DNA from 4 places in the Citrobacter sp. Marseille-Q6884 genome. Region 3 is predicted to be linked to each of the others. Evidence: predicted binding sites of a transcription regulator. Region 3 holds the regulator's gene; each other region holds the start of a gene.

Region 1 (5,015 bases), 1.3 Mb from region 3:
TGCTCGACAGCGCCCACATGACCTCGCCAGAAAGGCGGGAGTTGGTGACGCGACTGGATGCGTTAAGCCCCCAGGTTCCGGCTCAGGTACGACCGTTGTACCAGGTCTGGCGCAGCAGCCAAACGCTGCAGTTGCAGCTTGATGAAGAACGCCTGCGCTACAGCAAACTCCAGCAAACCACGGACAGCGATCTCGATACTTTGCGCCAACAGCAACAGCATTTGCAGAGTCAGCTCGATCTCACGACCCGTAAGCTGGAGAATCTGACCGATATTGAACGCCAGCTTTCCACGCGCAAGCCCGCCGGTAGCTACAATCCTGATTCCCAGCACGGGAATGATAAACTCACCACTCCTGACGACGGGGTTACGCCATGATTAGTCATAAGCCCGCGCATTTGCTGCTTGTCGATGACGATCCGGGGCTGCTGAAATTACTCGGTATGCGCCTGACCAGTGAAGGTTACAGCGTCGTGACGGCGGAAAGCGGGCAAGAAGGGCTGCGGGTCCTGAACCGTGAAAAGGTGGATTTGGTCATCAGCGACCTGCGTATGGATGAGATGGACGGGATGCAGTTGTTTACTGAAATCCAGAAAGTCCAGCCGGGGATGCCGGTGATCATCCTTACGGCGCACGGCTCCATCCCTGATGCCGTTGCCGCGACCCAGCAGGGCGTCTTCAGTTTTCTCACCAAGCCTGTCGATAAAGACGCGCTGTACAATGCCATTGATGGCGCACTGGAGCAGTCTGCGCCCGCCACTGACGATCGCTGGCGGGAATCCATCGTTACCCGCAGTCCGCTGATGCTGCGCCTGTTGGAACAGGCACGGATGGTGGCGCAATCTGATGTCAGCGTATTGATCAATGGTCAAAGCGGGACCGGGAAAGAAGTCTTCGCCCAGGCCATTCATAACGCCAGCCCGCGTAGCCACAATCCCTTTATTGCGATTAACTGTGGGGCGTTACCGGAACAGTTGCTTGAGTCTGAACTGTTTGGTCATGCGCGCGGCGCTTTTACCGGCGCGGTGAGTAATCGGGAAGGGCTATTCCAGGCCGCGGAAGGCGGGACGCTGTTTCTCGACGAGATAGGCGACATGCCCGCGCCGTTACAGGTCAAATTACTGCGCGTCTTACAGGAGCGCAAAGTCCGACCGCTTGGCAGCAACCGCGATATCGACATTGATGTGCGGATCGTCTCCGCGACACACCGCGATCTGCCCAAAGCGATGGCGCGGGGCGAGTTTCGTGAAGATTTATACTATCGCCTCAATGTGGTGAGCCTGAAAATTCCGGCGCTGGCCGAGCGGACCGAAGACATTCCGTTGCTGGCAAACCATTTGCTGCGCCAGTCAGCCGAGCGGCACAAACCGTTCGTGCGCGCATTTTCGACCGATGCGATGAAACGCTTAATGACCGCCAGCTGGCCGGGAAACGTGCGTCAACTGGTCAACGTCATTGAGCAGTGCGTGGCGTTAACCTCATCGCCGGTGATCAGTGATGCGCTGGTGGAACAGGCGCTGGAAGGGGAAAATACCGCGCTGCCTACATTTGTGGAGGCGCGCAACCAGTTCGAACTCAACTATCTGCGTAAGCTGTTGCAAATCACCAAAGGCAATGTGACCCATGCGGCGAGAATGGCGGGGCGCAACCGGACGGAGTTTTATAAATTACTTTCGCGCCACGAACTGGATGCAAACGATTTCAAAGAATAAATTGACGGATTATGTTACGTTTATCTGATCAAAAGACAGGCGACCTTCCCAAGGATTAGCATGAAAAAGATTGATGCGATTATTAAACCCTTCAAGCTGGACGACGTCCGCGAAGCGCTGGCAGAAGTTGGCATTACCGGTATGACTGTCACGGAAGTGAAAGGGTTTGGCCGTCAGAAAGGCCATACTGAACTGTACCGTGGCGCAGAATATATGGTGGATTTTCTGCCGAAGGTAAAAATTGAAATTGTGGTCACCGATGACATCGTGGACACCTGCGTTGACACCATTATTCGTACCGCGCAGACCGGTAAAATCGGTGATGGTAAGATTTTTGTCTTCGACGTGGCGCGTGTGATTCGTATTCGTACCGGCGAAGAAGACGACGCGGCGATCTAACACCGCGTGCGTTTTGCCGAATGGCGGCGATACCTTATCAAGCCTACGGGAAGTGAAACCTGTAGGCCTGATAAGTGAAGCGCCATCAGGCCATCAATCGTTACAGCACTTTATGCGGGCCGAAACATTCGTAATGAATGTTTTCGTTCTTCACGCCCAGACCAACCAGTTGTTTTGCTGCAAACTGCATAAAACCGACCGGACCGCACAGATAGAACTGCATCGCCGGATCGCTGATTGCGCCTTCCACTTTGTTTAAATCCATCAGACCAACGCTATCAAAGCCGCCTTTAGCGCGATCGACTTCGTTGGGTTCACGGTACCAGGTGTGTGCGTTAAAGCGTGGCAGCGTTTTACCCAGTTCGCTCACTTCATCGGCAAACGCATGCACATCGCCGTTTTCCGCGGCGTGGAACCAGTTGACCTGCGCGGTATGGCCGGATTTTGCCAGCGTATCCAGCATCGCCAGCATCGGCGTCTGCCCAACGCCTGCGGATATCAGAGAGACCGGCGTATCGGTCGCGATATCCATAAAGAAATCACCCGCTGGTGCCGCTAAATGAACGATGTCACCCACATTCGCATGGTTGTGCAACCAGGTGGAAACCTGACCGCCATCTTCGCGCTTAACGGCAATGCGATAGCCTTTACCGTCCGGTTTGCGGGTCAGAGAGTACTGACGAATTTCCTGATGCGGGAATCCTTCCGGCTTCAGCCAGACGCCCAGATATTGTCCCGGATGGTATTCGGCTACCGCACCGCCATCTACCGGCTCAAACTCAAAGCTGGTGATAAGTTTGCTGCGCGGGGTTTTTGCCACGATGCGGAACGGACGCGTGCCTTCCCAGCCGCCATTTTTGTTGGCGTTCTCACTGTAAATCTCGGCTTCACGGTTGATGAAGACATTAGCCAGCACGCCATATGCTTTGCCCCATGCATCCAGCACCTCTTGCCCTGGGCTGAACATTTCGTCCAGCGTTGCCAGCAGATGGCCCCCAACGATGTTGTATTGCTCGGGTTTAATCTGGAAGCTGGTATGTTTCTGGGCGATTTTCTCGACTGCAGGCAGCAGCGCCGCCAGGTTTTCGATGTTGCTGGCGTAAGCGGCAATGGCATTAAACAGCGCTTCACGCTGATCCCCATTACGCTGGTTACTCATGTTGAAAATTTCTTTGAGTTCGGGATTGTGCGTAAACATGCGATCGTAGAAATGAGCGGTCAGTTTCGGACCGGTTTCGACCAGCAGGGGAATAGTGGCTTTCACTGTAGCGATGGTTTGTGCGTCAAGCATACGGTCTTCCTTTATCTGAGACTTTAATGATGTATGTCAAATGCATCTTATAAAAAATACCCCTGCATTGTAAATGGTTCTTTGTTATTTTGCGTTGCAAAGGTTACAACGTGAAAAATCTGCATCACAAACCTGAAAAGAAATCCGTTGAAATTCGTAAGTCCTTTATTCTCCAAAGCCTTGTGTACATTGAAGGTAATCGTTTGCGTAAAATCCTTTGTCAAGACCTGTTATCACAGAATGATTCGGTTATACTGTTGGCCGAAGTCCAACGTGACTGCCTTTTTAGGCCGAAATTCTATTGTTAGCTGAGTCAGGAGATGCGGATGTTAAAGCGTGAAATGAACATTGCCGATTATGATGCCGAACTGTGGCAGGCTATGGAGCAGGAAAAAGTACGTCAGGAAGAGCACATCGAACTGATCGCCTCCGAAAACTACACCAGCCCGCGCGTCATGCAGGCACAGGGTTCTCAGCTGACCAACAAATACGCTGAAGGTTATCCAGGCAAGCGCTACTACGGCGGTTGTGAATATGTGGATATCGTAGAACAGCTGGCGATCGATCGCGCGAAAGAGCTGTTCGGCGCTGACTACGCTAACGTCCAGCCGCACTCCGGCTCTCAGGCTAACTTCGCTGTTTACACCGCGCTGCTGCAACCGGGCGATACCGTTCTGGGTATGAACCTGGCGCAAGGCGGTCACCTGACTCACGGCTCCCCGGTAAACTTCTCCGGCAAACTGTATAACATCATCCCTTACGGCATTGATGAGTCCGGTAAAATTGATTACGAAGACATGGCGAAGCAGGCTCAGGAGCACAAACCGAAGATGATTATCGGTGGCTTCTCTGCTTACTCCGGTATTGTTGACTGGGCAAAAATGCGTGAAATCGCTGACAGCATTGGCGCGTACCTGTTCGTTGACATGGCGCACGTTGCGGGTCTGATTGCCGCTGGCGTTTACCCGAACCCGGTTCCACACGCTCACGTTGTGACCACCACCACTCACAAAACCCTGGCGGGTCCGCGTGGCGGCCTGATCCTGGCGAAAGGCGGTGACGAAGAGCTGTATAAAAAACTGAACTCCGCGGTGTTCCCAAGCGCGCAGGGCGGCCCGCTGATGCACGTGATCGCGGCGAAAGCTGTCGCACTGAAAGAAGCGATGGAGCCTGAGTTTAAAGTTTATCAGCAGCAGGTTGCTAAAAACGCCAAAGCGATGGTGGAAGTGTTCCTGAACCGTGGCTACAAAGTGGTTTCTGGCGGTACTGAGAACCACCTGTTCCTGCTGGATCTGGTTGACAAAAACCTGACCGGTAAAGAAGCTGACGCAGCCCTGGGTCGCGCCAACATTACCGTCAACAAAAACAGCGTGCCAAACGATCCGAAGAGCCCGTTTGTGACGTCTGGTATCCGTATCGGTTCCCCGGCTGTGACCCGTCGTGGCTTCAAAGAAGCGGAAGTGAAAGAGCTGGCTGGCTGGATGTGTGACGTTCTGGACAATATCAACGATGAAGCGGTTATCGAGCGCATCAAAGGTAAAGTTCTGGATATCTGCGCACGCTTCCCGGTTTACGCGTAAGCGTTTGATGTGAAAAAGGCCGCGAATGCGGCCT
Region 2 (5,015 bases), 590 kb from region 3:
GGCTGGTGATGGCGGCGCTTTCGTTTGGTCATCTGCCTTCAATTTTTATCCCATCAGGTCCAATGGCGAGCGGTCTGGCGAACAAAGAAAAAGTACGCATTCGTCAGCTATATGCAGAAGGCAAAGTTGACCGTATGGCACTGCTTGAATCTGAAGCCGCGTCTTACCATGCTCCGGGTACGTGTACGTTCTACGGTACGGCTAACACCAACCAGATGGTCGTGGAGTTTATGGGGATGCAACTGCCGGGTTCCTCTTTCGTCCACCCCGATGCGCCACTGCGTGAAGCGCTGACGGCTGCTGCGGCACGCCAGGTCACGCGTCTGACCGGTAACGGCAACGAATGGATGCCGATCGGCAAAATGATCGATGAAAAAGTGGTGGTCAACGGCATCGTGGCGCTGCTGGCGACCGGCGGCTCTACCAACCATACGATGCACCTGGTGGCAATGGCGCGTGCAGCCGGCATTCTGATCAACTGGGATGATTTCTCCGATCTGTCCGACATCGTGCCGCTGATGGCGCGTCTGTACCCGAATGGTCCGGCGGATATTAACCACTTCCAGGCGGCGGGTGGTGTACCGGTACTGATGCGCGAGTTGCTCAATGCTGGCCTGCTGCATGAAGATGTTAACACCGTCGCCGGATTCGGTTTATCGCGTTACACCCTTGAGCCATGGCTGAATGAGGGTGAACTGGACTGGCGCGACGGCGCAGCGACGTCGCTGGACAGCAACGTGATTGCCTCTTTCGACAAACCGTTCTCTCATCATGGTGGAACCAAAGTGCTGAGCGGTAACCTGGGACGTGCGGTAATGAAAACTTCAGCTGTTCCGGTAGAAAATCAGGTGATTGAAGCGCCTGCGATTGTTTTTGAAAGTCAGCATGATGTGTTGCCTGCTTTTGAAGCGGGTCTGCTTGACCGGGATTGCGTGGTGGTGGTGCGTCATCAGGGACCAAAAGCGAACGGAATGCCAGAATTACATAAACTCATGCCGCCACTTGGTGTATTATTGGACCGTTGTTTCAAAATTGCGTTAGTTACCGATGGACGTCTTTCGGGTGCTTCAGGTAAAGTGCCTTCAGCAATCCATGTAACACCGGAAGCCTACGATGGTGGGCTGCTGGCAAAAGTACGCGATGGCGACATCATTCGTGTGAATGGACAGACAGGTGAATTGACGCTGCTGGTTGATGAAGAGGAACTTGCCTCTCGTCAGCCTCACATTCCTGACCTCAGCGCATCGCGCATAGGTACAGGACGTGAAATGTTCAGCGCGTTGCGCGAAAAGCTGTCCGGTGCGGAGCAGGGCGCAACCTGTATCACTTTTTAAGACTTATTTTGTAATCAGGCGAGAGAAAACTCTGATGAAAAACTGGAAGACAAGTGCAGAAGCAATCCTGACCACTGGCCCGGTTGTACCGGTTATTGTGGTTAACAAACTGGAACACGCTGTGCCGATGGCAAAAGCGCTGGTTGCAGGGGGCGTGCGCGTTCTGGAAGTGACCTTACGTACCGCATGTGCGATGGATGCTATTCGCGCGATTGCGAAAGAAGTCCCGGATGCGATTGTGGGCGCAGGTACTGTACTGAATCCACAGCAGCTGGCAGAAGTCACAGAAGCAGGCGCACAGTTTGCAATTAGCCCAGGTCTGACCGAGCCTCTGCTGAAAGCCGCTACCGAAGGCACGATTCCACTGATCCCAGGTATCAGCACCGTATCTGAACTGATGCTGGGTATGGACTACGGTTTGAAAGAATTTAAATTCTTCCCGGCAGAAGCTAACGGCGGCACAAAAGCGCTGCAGGCGATTGCAGGTCCGTTCTCCCAGGTCCGTTTCTGCCCGACTGGTGGTATCTCTCCGGCGAACTACCGTGATTACCTGGCGCTGAAAAGCGTACTGTGTATCGGCGGTTCCTGGCTGGTTCCGGCGGATGCGTTGGAAGCAGGTGATTACGATCGCATCACAAAACTGGCTCGCGAAGCGGTTGAAGGCGCGAAACAGTAACTGCGTAAAAGGCCCGGTGCGATAGCGCTTACCGGGCCGGTTTGCCGTACAGAACGTCAGGCCGGATGCGACGTCAGTGTCGTTATCCGGCTTTTTTTAACCTGTAACCTTAACCTGCGCTGCTGCGTTTTTGGCTTTTTCAACGGCCTCATTAACGTTTTCTGCGCTCGCCAGCACGACACCCAGACGACGTGTCCCGTCAATTTCCGGCTTACCGAATAACCGCACCTGCAAACCGCTCCCTACAGCCGCCTGAACGTTATCAAACGTGACATTCTGACTGGTCAGTTGCGGCAGAATAACCGCCGATGCCGAGGGGCCATACTGACGGATTGTGCCAACCGGGAGCCCGAGAAACGCGCGAACGTGCAGCGCAAATTCTGACAGATCCTGCGAAATCAGCGTCACCATGCCTGTGTCGTGTGGGCGGGGGGACACTTCGCTGAAAATAACTTCATCACCACAAACAAACAGCTCAACGCCGAACAACCCGTGCCCGCCGAGCGCCAGCACGACTTTACGTGCGATCTCCTGCGCGCGCGCCAGCGCCAGTTCGCTCATCTGTTGCGGCTGCCAGGATTCGCGGTAGTCGCCATCTTCCTGACGATGGCCTACCGGCGCACAAAAATGCACACCATCGATGGCGCTTACGGTCAGCAGGGTGATTTCAAAATCAAAATTAACTACACCTTCGACGATCACCCGCCCGGCACCTGCGCGGCCACCCTGTTGAGCGTACTCCCAGGCCTCGGCGAGTTGTTCGGCTGAGCGGATAAAGCTCTGTCCTTTACCGGAAGAACTCATCACTGGCTTCACGATGCAGGGAAATCCGATTTCGGCAACGGCCTCGTGAAAGCGGGATTCACTCTCGGCAAAGCGGAAAGAGGAGGTTGGTAAGGACAATTCTTCTGCTGCGAGGCGACGGATACCTTCGCGGTTCATGGTCAGTTGTGTCGCGCGTGCACAAGGCACAACGTTCAGACCTTCCTGCTCCAACTCGACCAGCATACTTGTGGCGATGGCTTCGATTTCCGGCACGATGTAATGCGGTTTTTCGTGCTCGACAACCTGACGCAGTGCGTCGCCATCCAGCATATTGATGACGTATGAGCGGTGGGCAACGTGCATCGCCGGTGCGTCGGGGTAACGATCCACGGCAATGACTTCCACGCCCAGGCGTTGGCATTCAATTGCGACCTCTTTTCCCAGTTCACCTGAGCCTAATAACATCACTCGCGTTGCTGCCGGACGCAGCGCTGTGCCTAATAACGTCATAAATTAATCCCCTGTTTTATCTGGGCGCAGTATATACGAAAACGTTTGCGTCTGTCTTTATTACCAGGTTGATTTCGTGGGTAAAAAAGAATATGCTGTATATAAATACAGGTAATTTAAGAGGCTGCAAAAATGACGGTTGAAGTTAAATACGTAGTCATTCGGGAAGGTGAGGAAAAAATGTCGTTTACCAGCAAAAAGGAAGCCGATGCGTATGACAAGATGCTTGATACAGCGGATCTGCTCGATACGTGGCTGGAGCAGTCGCCTGTCGCGCTGGAAGATGAGCAGCGTGAAGCGCTCTCCTTGTGGCTGGCTGAGCAGAAAGATGTGCTGAGCGCGATCCTGAAAAACGGCAAACTGCCGTCCCCGCAGGTGGTCGAAAACGAAGATTCGGCTGAGGATGATACCCAGGCTGCCTGAAACGACTTGCGCTCCTGACATTTTGTACCATGCTTTTCCCTGAGTCATTGTGCAATCCCCAAAAAATTTCGAGCCGTATTCATACGGCCTGAAGGACGAAAGGGATATAAGGAGAAAAGAATGTATAAAAAAAGAGCGTTGTTAAGCCTGCTGTTGTTATCTGCCAGTGTGTCAGTTTTCGCGGCAAATACGGAAAGTCAGTCAGTCAATTTTCCCAACTGTGAAGGCCTGAATGCCGAAGGCATTGCGGCCAGTGTCAAACGCGACTATCTGCAAAATCGGATTGTGCGCTGGGCTGACGACCAAAAAAAACTCGGGCAACTTGATCCGGTTGCCTGGGTGAATCCTCAGGATATCACCGGTAAAGACGGGCAATGGATGGTACCTCTTACCGTTCGCGGGAAAAGCAGCGACATTCAATATCAGGTTAAGCTTGATTGCAAAGCGGGCACGGCGGAGTACCAGTCACGTCAGTAGCTGAATTTGCACATCTTTTGAAGGTCTGAACACTTCCTGACATCCCCTCGGGTACGCTTTGATGATTATTCGTCTGTACTTGAGGGGCAAAATGGCTAACTGGCTAAATCAACTACAATCTCTTCTTGGGCAAAAAGGATCATCTGCATCATCCTCCGGTGAGCAAGGGCTGAGCAAGCTGCTGGTTCCCGGTGCGTTAGGTGGCCTGGCGGGTTTACTGGTCGCCAATAAATCCTCACGTAAGTTACTCAGCAAATACGGTACCAGCGCACTGCTGGTCGGTGGCGGCGCAGTGGCCGGCACCGTGCTATGGAACAAATACAAAGATAAAGTTCGTGTCGCTCATCAGGATGAACCGCAATTTGGCGCGCAGAGTACGCCGCTGGATGAACGTACCGAACGCCTGATTCTGGCACTGGTCTTTGCGGCAAAAAGCGACGGTCATATTGACGCGAAAGAGCGTGCGGCCATCGAGCAGCAATTGCGTGAAGCGGGTGTTGAAGAGCAGGGGCGTGTGCTGATTGAGCGAGCCATTGAGCAGCCGCTCGATCCTCAGCGTCTGGCGCAGGGTGTGCGTAACGAAGAAGAGGCACTCGAACTTTACTTCCTGAGCTGCGCGGCGATTGATATCGACCACTTTATGGAGCGCAGCTATCTGAATGCGCTGGGCGATGCGCTAAAGATCCCACAGGATGTCCGGGAGGGCATTGAGCAGGATCTCAGACAGCAGAAACAGGCATTGCCGGGTTAAATAGTTCCTGTTGAGGAGCACGTTTCGCTTGCATCATTGCTGTCTTTTGCCACCCTTATAGGATGTTTAAGCAGAAGAA
Region 3 (5,015 bases):
AGAGGGTCGGTCTGTTATCAAAAAAATGCAGATCACACGTCAGCAATGTCAACAAATCGCCAATGGCTGGCGAGGGCAGTTGGCGATTGCGGTAGACAATATTGTTCGGCCAGAACGAACCCGACAAATGATTGTGGATTTTTATCGTCACTTTGATGATGTGGAACTGCTGGTGTTCCAGGAGGTGTTTAACGGCGTCTGGGATGCACTCTCTGATGGTCGCGTTGAACTGGCTATCGGCGCCACGCAGGCGATCCCGGTGGGGGAACGTTACACGTTTCGCGATATGGGAATGCTGAGCTGGAGTTGTGTGGTGGCAAGTCATCATCCGTTGGCCTCGCTTCCCGGACCGCTCAGTGACGATACGTTGCGCAACTGGCCGTCGTTGGTGCGCGAAGACACCTCCCGCACATTACCGAAGCGAATCACCTGGCTGCTTGATAACCAAAAGCGCGTTGTGGTGCCTGACTGGGAATCTTCGGCGACCTGTTTATCGGCGGGGCTGTGTGTGGGTATGGTGCCGACGCATTTTGCGAAACCGTGGATCGATAGCGGCAAGTGGGTTGCGTTACAGCTTGAAAATCCCTTCCCTGATGCCGCCTGTTGCCTGACCTGGCAACAAAACGATATGTCACCGGCATTAAGCTGGCTGTTGGATTATCTGGGGGATAGCGAAACGCTGAATAAAGAGTGGTTGCGGGAGCCTGAAGAGACTCCCGCATAGTACGCTTAACGACGATAATCGCGGAACGGACCGTCAGCAACGGAGCGACGTTCAACCAGGCGCGGGTGCACCTCGATGGACTGCGACTCTTCGCGCTTATTCACGATACGGTCTAACAGCATGTTAAAGGCCGTTTCGCCGAGTGAATCTTTTGGCTGATGAATGGTGGTCAATGCTGGCGTGAAGAAGCGCGCGTTGCGCACGTTATCGTAACCGATCAACGACACATCCTGCGGAACGCGTAAACCCATCTCGTCAGCGGCGCAAAGCGCGCCCATGGCCATAATATCCCCGCCACAAAAGACCGCTGTCGGACGGTGGGACTGAGAGAGGATTTGCTGCATCGCGCGGTAACCTGATTCAGGCTCGAAATCGCCCTGGACAATCCAGTTTTCCGGCACTTTAATCAGCGCTTCTTCCATGGCTTTCATAAAGCCAGCCAGACGACCCGCGCCGGTGTTGCGCTCCATCGGGCCAGGGATCACGCCAATCTCACGGTGGCCGCGCTCAATCAGGTACCGACCTGCCATATAACCACCTTCGAAGGCGTTATCAATGACGGTATCGGTAAAATCGGCTTTGGCCTCGCCCCAGTCCATAACGACCATAGGAATATGGCGATACTCTTCGAGCATGGAAAGCAGGGACTCCGGGTACTCAGAGCACATGACCAGCAGGCCATCCACGCGCTTTTGCGCCATCATGGAGAGATATGCCTGCTGTTTTTCGAGGCTATTCCATGCGTTGCCCAGAATCAGCGTATAGCCTTTCTGGAAGCAATTTTTTTCGACGGCTTCGATAATTTCAGCGAAGTAGGCCGCTTCACTACTGGTCGCCAGCAAGCCGATCGATTTGGTGTGATTCACCTTCAGGCTGCGCGCTACTGCGCTGGGGGAGTAGTGCAGCTCTTTAATCGCCGCCCAGACAGCATTACGGGTTTCTTCCGCGACAAAACGCGTCTTGTTAATTACGTGTGATACGGTTGTAGTGGAAACGTTTGCTCGCTTCGCTACATCTTTAATTGTTGCCATTACATCTCACTCCAGACCATATCCTAAGCTCCTGAGAATACTCCAGGTAAACGTTTGCCTTTAAACACCCTGACCACAACGTCAGGGTTGCGGCACGCCGGGAAAACGACACGGAACGTCAGAAAGGGGTCAATGGCCGGTACGCTAATCAAGTAAGCGTCGAATTTTGTCTGATCTTAACGAAAAGGGGAAGAGTTAAAAGCAGTTATCAATATAAATCGTGAGAGATTTTTGCGTTCAAGTGTGCAAAAATGCGCAATATCACTTTTTGTGTGGGAATAAAAAGGAGAAAACTTGATGAGCACCGATCTGAAATTTTCGTTAGTCACCACCATTATTGTTCTGGGTCTGATTGTAGCGGGTGGTTTGACCGCGGCACTGCATTGATTTATCCCGAGGGAGAACGCTCTCCCTCATCCCACCTGTTTGTCTTTCCCTCCTATTGTTTGCGAATAAGCAAAAGTCTTTTGCAGTTTTGTTAACTTTATTATTTTTGCGATCAATGTCATGCTTTTGCACTCTTATCGGGTGTCGTGCCACGGCTCGACGTTATGGAGTCGATGTATGAAAATAAATTATCCCTTATTGGCGCTGGCAATTGGTGCGTTTGGTATTGGCACGACTGAATTTTCCCCTATGGGATTATTGCCCGTCATCGCCAGGGGCGTGGATGTCTCCATTCCTGCGGCGGGGATGCTAATTAGCGCCTACGCGGTGGGGGTGATGATTGGCGCGCCGCTGATGACATTACTGCTTTCGCATCGTGCGCGTCGCAATGCGCTCATTTTTCTGATGGCGATTTTTACGCTGGGCAATGTGCTTTCGGCAATATCGCCGGACTACACCACGCTTATGTTGTCGCGTATCTTGACCAGTCTTAACCATGGGGCGTTTTTTGGGCTCGGTTCCGTTGTGGCGGCAAGTGTTGTGCCAAAGCACAAGCAGGCCAGCGCAGTCGCGACCATGTTTATGGGATTAACCATTGCCAATATTGGCGGCGTTCCTGCCGCGACCTGGCTCGGTGAAACTATCGGCTGGCGTATGTCGTTTATGGCGACAGCCGGTCTGGGTGTTATCGCGATGGTCAGTCTGTTCTTCTCACTCCCCAAAGGCGGGGCGGGAGAGCGGCCCGATGTGCGCAAAGAACTTGCCGTATTACTGCGCCCGCAAGTGTTATCCGCGCTTCTCACCACCGTACTGGGGGCCGGCGCGATGTTCACCCTCTATACCTACATTTCGCCGGTGTTGCACAGTATCACCCATGCAACCCCCGCCTTTGTGACCGGCATGCTGGTGCTGATAGGCGTCGGGTTTTCCATCGGTAACTATCTGGGTGGGCGACTGGCGGACCGTTCGGTGAATGGCACGCTGAAAGGATTTTTGCTGTTGCTGATGGTTATTATGCTGGCGATTCCGTTTCTGGCGCGTAACGAGTTGGGCGCTGCCATCAGTATGGTGGTGTGGGGCGCGGCCACGTTTGCCGTCGTTCCGCCGTTGCAGATGCGCGTAATGCGCGTTGCCAGTGAAGCGCCAGGGCTCTCTTCATCAGTCAATATTGGCGCATTTAATCTGGGGAATGCGCTGGGTGCGGCCGCGGGCGGTGCGGTGATTTCTGGCGGCTTAGGCTACAGTTTTGTTCCGGTGATGGGGGCGATTGTGGCAGGGCTGGCTTTATTGCTGGTCTTTATTTCGGCGAGAAGACAACCCGAAGAAGTCTGTACTGCCGCAAGCTAATCACGCTAAAACGCAGAAGGGAGTCCCTTCTGCGTTGTCATATTTACGCAGCGAAGTTCTTCGCAACAAATTCCCAGTTAACCAGCGCCCAGAAATGTTCCAGGTAGCCAGGACGGGCATTGCGATAGTCGATGTAGTAGGCGTGTTCCCATACGTCAACGGTCATCAGCGGCGTCGCATCAGTTGTCAGTGGCGTACCCGCGTTAGAGGTGGAAACGATAGCCAGTTTGCCATCAGCCCCTTTTACCAGCCAGGTCCAGCCAGAGCCGAAGTTCTTGATAGCGGCATCGGTGAATTGCGCTTTAAAATCCGCGAAGCTACCAAACGATGCTGCAATGGCTTCGGCCAGTTTACCGGTCGGTTCGCCGCCAGCGTTTGGCGCCAGGCAGTTCCAGTAGAACGTGTGGTTCCATACCTGAGCTGCGTTATTAAAGACACCACCTTCAGAGCTACGTACGATCTCTTCCAGTGATTTGCCTTCAAACGCCGTGCCTTTAATCAGATTGTTCAGATTGGTCACGTAGGTTTGATGGTGTTTGCCATAGTGGTATTCCAGCGTTTCAGCAGAAATGTGCGGCACCAGAGCATCTTTGGCATACGGTAATGCAGGTAATTCGAACGACATTGCTTCTCTCCTTATTATTTATATGAGTACACACAATAGCCTCATTGTGAGTAAGGATAGGGTAGCAAATTGAAAGGTTATGCAAAAGAAGAACTTACCCTACAGCATCTCCTGTAGGGTAAGTTTTTAGCGAATTGTTTTAGGTGTCATCACGCGGCGAGCACCAACATAATGGCGCTGCCAGTAATCTTCGCTCAGCGAGGTGATTTGAATTTCCTGACCACTGCGCGGTGACTGGATAAATTTACCATTGCCGACATAGACGCCAACGTGATCGGCGGTGCCACGTCCCTGTGTACGGAAGAAGACCAGGTCGCCGTTTTTCAGCTCACCGCGTTCAATAGGCGCAGCGTCACGCAGGTGGTACATTTCATTGGCGGTACGTGGAATGCGAAATTTCACCAGATCTTTGTACGCGTAGTACACCAGACCACTGCAATCAAAGCCGGTTCTTGGCGACGTTCCCCCCCAGCGGTAAGGCTTACCGATCTGGTTCATCAGGGTAGACATGGCGGTCTTGGTCGCTTTTTGAACTTTCACTTTATGCACATCAGCAAGCGCCGTCGGCGCTGTCGTTTTCACTTTTACACAACGCGGTTTATGGCCTTTACGCGGGGTGCATTTCTCTGTCCAGGTAACGGCTGCCGTTTGCGTTGTCGCCACTTTGCCACGTCGATTTGCGGTTTTGGTAGACTTTGCCGGAGTAGCGGTGCGTTTTTTGGATGAGGAAGCGATTTTACTGCTGGTTTTGCTGGTGGTTTTTTTTGCCGTTTTTGGATTGGTTTTTGTTGTTTTTTGACTGGCTGTTGAGCTTTTCTTTTTATCTACCGTTTTGAGGGAATGAGAAACAGTAGTTGTCGCCCGGGCTTGCTTGGAAGCATGAGCCATTGGCGTAAAAGGC
Region 4 (5,015 bases), on a different contig from region 3:
GCCAGGCCGTTGCTTGCTCCGCCAGCCACATATTCAAAGTGTGCGGTACCGCCACGAATCACCGTACCTAACGCAATCACCGCGTCATATTTACCGGTTTTTGCCAGTGCGCCAGCCGCCAGCGGCAGCTCATATGCGCCTGGAACCCAAACGACGGTAATGTTTTCATCTTTAACCTGACCAATACGTTTCAGGGCGTCGATCGCACCTTCCAGCAGGCTGTCATTGATAAAGTTGTTGAAACGCGCAATGGTGATGGCGACGCGAGCGTCCGGGGTAGCAACGTTAGCTTCAATAATGTTCATAGTCTTCCTTCGGGTCGATTTTGATTATGGCCCCGCAAGGGGGGCGGATTTTATCATAATATTCTGTGCGCTGCTTCCTCTTATTCAGAAAGCCTCACGCAGTGGTTAAATGCAGGCAGACGTCCGGCCCCACATGGCGTATCTCATTGAATTTGAAATGGGGGGCATCAGCCAGTTTCTCAAGCCCCGGCAGCACACATAATCCTCGCGCATCGCTCCCTAACAGTTTAGGCGCAACATAGACGATTAGCTCATCAACCAGGCCTGCCTGTAAGAGCGCTCCCGCAAGCGTGGGTCCAGCTTCAACCCAGATGCTGTTAATTTGCTGCTTACCCAGTTGCATCATTAGCACCACCAGATCCAGATGCCCGTTATGTTCCGGCACGCTCAGGGTGCGAACAGACTCAGGCCAGACGCGCGAGTCTTCTTGGGTGCGGGCAATCCAGGTTTCTCCAGGCTGCTGCACAATACGATGTTCCGGTGTTACCCGGTTCTGGCTATCAAGAACAATGCGGATCGGCTGTCGCAGGTTCTCCTGCGGGTAACTTGCCTGCGTAGACTCACCCAGCTCCTCCCAACGGACGGTAAGCTGCGGATTATCTGCCAGCACCGTTGCGCTGGTGGTTAAGATGGCATGACTTTGCGCGCGCAAACGCTGCACGTCACGCCGCGCTTGCGGCGAGGTGATCCACTGGCTTTCACCGCTGGCCATGGCCGTACGCCCATCCAGCGACGCACCCAGTTTAAGTTGCAGATACGGGAATCCCGTACGCATCCGTTTAAGGAAGCCTTTATTCAGTCGCTCGACTTCACTCATCATGAGCCCATGGCTGACGTCAATGCCCGCTTGCTGCAAGCGGTAAAGTCCGCGCCCCGCCACCTGCGGGTTAGGATCCTGCATGGCAGCGACAACACGCGTCACGCCAGCGGCAATTAACGCATCACAGCACGGTGGTGTACGACCATGATGACTGCAAGGTTCAAGCGTGACGTAGGCTGTCGCGCCTTGCGCTTTTTCGCCGGCCATACGCAGTGCATGGACTTCGGCGTGAGGTTCGCCCGCACGGTGATGGTATCCTTCACCGACGATCTCCCCGTCTTTTACAATCACACAACCCACGTTAGGGTTAGGGTGCGTGGTGAAACGCCCGCGCTCAGCCAGTTTCAGCGCTCGCGCCATGTACAATTCATCCTGCATGGCTTAGTCCTGTAGGCGAGCAATCTCTTCGCCAAATTCTTTAATATCTTCAAAACTGCGATAGACAGAAGCAAAGCGAATGTATGCCACCTTATCGAGCTTTTTCAGTTGCTCCATCACCAGATTGCCGATCATCTTACTCGGCACTTCGCGCTCGCCAGTCGCACGCAGTTGTGATTTTATATGGTTCAACGCCATCTCGACGTCATCTGCGCTGACCGGTCGTTTCTCAAGCGCTCTGAGCATGCCGCTGCGCAGTTTATCTTCATTAAAAGGTTCACGCACATCGTTGCTTTTCACAACGCGCGGCATGACCAGTTCGGCCACTTCAAAAGTGGTAAAGCGTTCGTTACAAACCAGACACTGCCGGCGGCGGCGAACAGAGGAACCCTCGCCTACAAGACGAGAGTCAATCACCTTTGTGTCTACGGCGAAACAGAATGGGCAATGCATACGGCGTCCTGTACCTCAGTGGTTATCAGAGATCTATTTTACCCTGAACTGACCCGACAACAAAGGCGGAGCGCTTTTGAGACAAAGGATCGATGCCTTCGTGCTCCACGCACACTACCATTATGCTATCGCGACAATGAAGGAAGTAATCACTATGACAAGACGTTACCTAAGAATTCTCCTGGTGGGAAGCCTCTTTAGTCTGAGCGCCTGTGCGCAGCAAAGCGAAGTACGCCAGATGCATCAAAGCGTTAGCACGCTGAATAAAGAAATGACGCAACTCAATCAGGAAACGGTAAAAATAACACAGCAAAATATGTTGAATGCGAAATCTACCCGTGGTGTTTATCTGTTGCCGGGTTCCAAAACCCCAGCCCGCCTGAATAGTCAGATTGGCACCCTGCGGATGTCGCTGATAAATATTGCGCCGAATGCAGACGGTACACGCCTGACGTTGCGTATTCAGGGTGAGTCCGACACACCTTTACCCGCCTTTAGCGGAACCGTAGAGTTCGGGCAAATCCAGGGCACCACGGATAATTATCAGGAAGTGAATGTCCAGAACCAGTTGATAAACGCTCCGGCCAGTATCCTTGCGCCGAGTGACGTTGACATTCCGTTGCAACTTAATGGCCTCTCACCGGACCAGTTAGGGTTCGTTCGCATCCACGATATCCAGCCTGTTACACAATAAACTTTTTGCGGAACGTTTTGTGCGTTCCGCAACAAGACTCTCCTTCATTTTGTTACCCCAGTGACACCCGCGATATTTTTCGTAAAACTTGGCAACATTTACAAGAGCCAGTACAATTCGCCACCCAAAGTACGCAAACGTGAACGCAATCGATTACGTAAATGATAGAACTGTGAAACAAGACATATTTTTGTGAACAATGATTTTTATAATAGGCTCCGAAGAAATACGAAATATTTAGAAACGCAATTTGCGCCTTTTTCACTCCCGAAAGGGATTTCAAACAGTGGCATACATATGAAAAAAACATTACTTGCAGCCGGTGCAGTGCTGGCGCTCTCCGCGTCATTTACCGCGAATGCGGCAGAAAATGACAAACCGCAGTATCTTTCCGACTGGTGGCATCAGAGCGTTAACGTAGTGGGTAGCTACCACACGCGTTTCGGACCGCAGATCCGTAACGATACCTATCTGGAATATGAAGCTTTCGCTAAAAAAGACTGGTTCGACTTCTATGGTTACATGGATGCACCAGTATTCTTCGGTGGTAACACCGATGCGAAAGGTATCTGGAACCACGGTTCCCCGCTGTTTATGGAAATTGAACCGCGTTTCTCCATCGATAAACTGACCGGGACTGACCTGAGCTTTGGTCCGTTCAAAGAGTGGTACTTCGCCAACAACTATATTTACGATATGGGTCGTAACGAAGATGGCCGTCAGAGCACCTGGTATATGGGTCTGGGTACCGATATCGACACAGGGCTGCCAATGAGCCTGTCCCTGAACGTGTACGCGAAGTATCAGTGGCAGAACTATGGCGCAGCAAACGAAAACGAATGGGACGGCTACCGTTTCAAAGTGAAATACTTCGTCCCGATCACTGAACTGTGGGGCGGTAACCTGAGCTATATCGGCTTCACCAACTTTGACTGGGGCTCCGATCTGGGCGACAAGGACTTCACTGATGTGAATGGCAACAAGGCGCGTACGAATAATTCTATCGCCTCCAGCCATATTCTGGCGTTGAACTACGACCACTGGCACTATTCCGTCGTTGCGCGTTACTGGCACAACGGTGGTCAGTGGAAGGATGACGCTGACCTGAACTGGATGAACGAAAACGTGCGTTCTACCGGCTGGGGTGGTTACCTGGTTGTCGGTTACAACTTCTAATTTTGCCGGGTTCCGGGTGGCACTGCGCAAGCCCGGAAACCACCGCGTAAAAGCCAGCGTAACCGCTGGCTTTTTTATGGCTTATCGTCACAGCGAACTTTACGCAAAAAGTCGCTTAGCGACCGTCCGACATCCTCACGAAAATGCCTGTCCACGGGAGTAACGCAGAGACAACGATCAACACGGAAACAGCGGTAATCCTCACGCCTTTCGCACCATGCGACCAGAAGCCAGTGCTCCCCCCAGAAAAATAACCCCATCGGCTGCACATCCCGCCACGAAAGCTGCCCTCCCTCATCACGATAATGTAATGCCAACACCTGCTGTGCCGATACGGCACGATGGATAAGATCAAACGTGCTGCGTGAGTGCGGTTGAGTACCAAAGTCCGGGGCATAGATCCGTGAATGCTCAGCCTTGCGGCGACTTTCCTGCGGTAAAATGGCCAACACTTTTTCCTGTGCCGACTCCAGCTCCCGCGAGAGGGCGTCACCACCCCAGGTTTTCAACAGACGAATGGCGACCATCAGTGCTTCTGATTCACGTTGCGTGAGCATGAGTGGAGGGAGATCGAATCCCGCCATCAGGCGATAGCCGCTGCCCGCCTCACCTTCGACGGGCACGCCAGATAGCGACAAATCAGAGATATCCCGGTAAATCGTACGCGGTGAGACCTCGAGCCGCTCCGCCAGGTGCGCCGCCGTTGTCAGCCTCCTGCCACGCAGGATCTGTACAATCTGAAATAAACGATCGGCGCGCCTGGTCATTTTAACTCTCTGTATTTATGAAATATTATGCAGGTTGATGCAAGCCAACACGATTGCCTTCACTGTCGGTAAATAGCGCAATTGTGCCGATATCCTGCCCCAGTTCTAGCGGACCCAATACGCACTTCCCCCCGGCCGTTGCGACACGGTCAAGTGTTGCCATGAGATCGTCTGTATGCAGATAAATAATAGCGCCTTGTTGCGAAGGGGTGATGCCCTCAAATTTTGCCAGTGCGCCGCCGGGCGCCGGATCCTGATGAGGGAAAACAGCCAGCTCGGCACAATCCATATTTTCGCGACGTAATGAGACCTGCATGATCGGTTCATAAAACGCAATGGCACGTTCCATTTCGGCGACCGGGATTTCGAACCAGTTAATGACATTTTTCATACTTCCTCCTGCCTCAGTGGTAAGTTCAGGA

Evidence for each region. The regulator PurR, encoded in region 3, represses purine synthesis genes. The targets are predictions, from matches to a motif close to CANGCAAACGTTTGCNTG.
Region 1: the regulator PurR is predicted to act here: its motif matches at 3,594-3,611, upstream of glyA (serine hydroxymethyltransferase).
Region 2: the regulator PurR is predicted to act here: its motif matches at 3,320-3,337, upstream of purT (formate-dependent phosphoribosylglycinamide formyltransferase).
Region 4: the regulator PurR is predicted to act here: its motif matches at 2,793-2,810, upstream of N7268_RS10875 (nucleoside-specific channel-forming protein Tsx).

Annotation. Positions count from the first base shown of each region.
Region 1 is NZ_CAMDRE010000002.1:171,090-176,104, forward strand. It holds gene qseG (two-component system QseEF-associated lipoprotein QseG) at 1-377, shown strand, start outside; gene glrR (two-component system response regulator GlrR) at 377-1,711, shown strand; gene glnB (nitrogen regulatory protein P-II) at 1,772-2,110, shown strand; gene hmpA (NO-inducible flavohemoprotein) at 2,211-3,401, opposite strand; gene glyA (serine hydroxymethyltransferase) at 3,728-4,981, shown strand.
Region 2 is NZ_CAMDRE010000002.1:905,665-910,679, forward strand. It holds gene edd (phosphogluconate dehydratase) at 1-1,334, shown strand, start outside; gene kdgA (bifunctional 4-hydroxy-2-oxoglutarate aldolase/2-dehydro-3-deoxy-phosphogluconate aldolase) at 1,369-2,010, shown strand; gene purT (formate-dependent phosphoribosylglycinamide formyltransferase) at 2,107-3,285, opposite strand; gene yebG (DNA damage-inducible protein YebG) at 3,418-3,708, shown strand; gene yebF (protein YebF) at 3,829-4,185, shown strand; gene N7268_RS19595 (tellurite resistance TerB family protein) at 4,277-4,936, shown strand.
Region 3 is NZ_CAMDRE010000002.1:1,496,563-1,501,577, reverse strand. It holds gene punR (DNA-binding transcriptional activator PunR) at 1-724, shown strand, start outside; gene purR (HTH-type transcriptional repressor PurR) at 730-1,755, opposite strand; gene cydH (cytochrome bd-I accessory subunit CydH) at 2,053-2,142, shown strand; gene N7268_RS22315 (MFS transporter) at 2,320-3,489, shown strand; gene sodB (superoxide dismutase [Fe]) at 3,533-4,114, opposite strand; gene N7268_RS22305 (C40 family peptidase) at 4,241-5,015, opposite strand, start outside.
Region 4 is NZ_CAMDRE010000001.1:2,309,830-2,314,844, reverse strand. It holds gene ribE (6,7-dimethyl-8-ribityllumazine synthase) at 1-305, opposite strand, end outside; gene ribD (bifunctional diaminohydroxyphosphoribosylaminopyrimidine deaminase/5-amino-6-(5-phosphoribosylamino)uracil reductase RibD) at 400-1,503, opposite strand; gene nrdR (transcriptional regulator NrdR) at 1,507-1,956, opposite strand; gene N7268_RS10880 (DUF3251 domain-containing protein) at 2,111-2,650, shown strand; gene N7268_RS10875 (nucleoside-specific channel-forming protein Tsx) at 2,948-3,826, shown strand; gene N7268_RS10870 (helix-turn-helix transcriptional regulator) at 3,901-4,593, opposite strand; gene N7268_RS10865 (VOC family protein) at 4,619-4,984, opposite strand.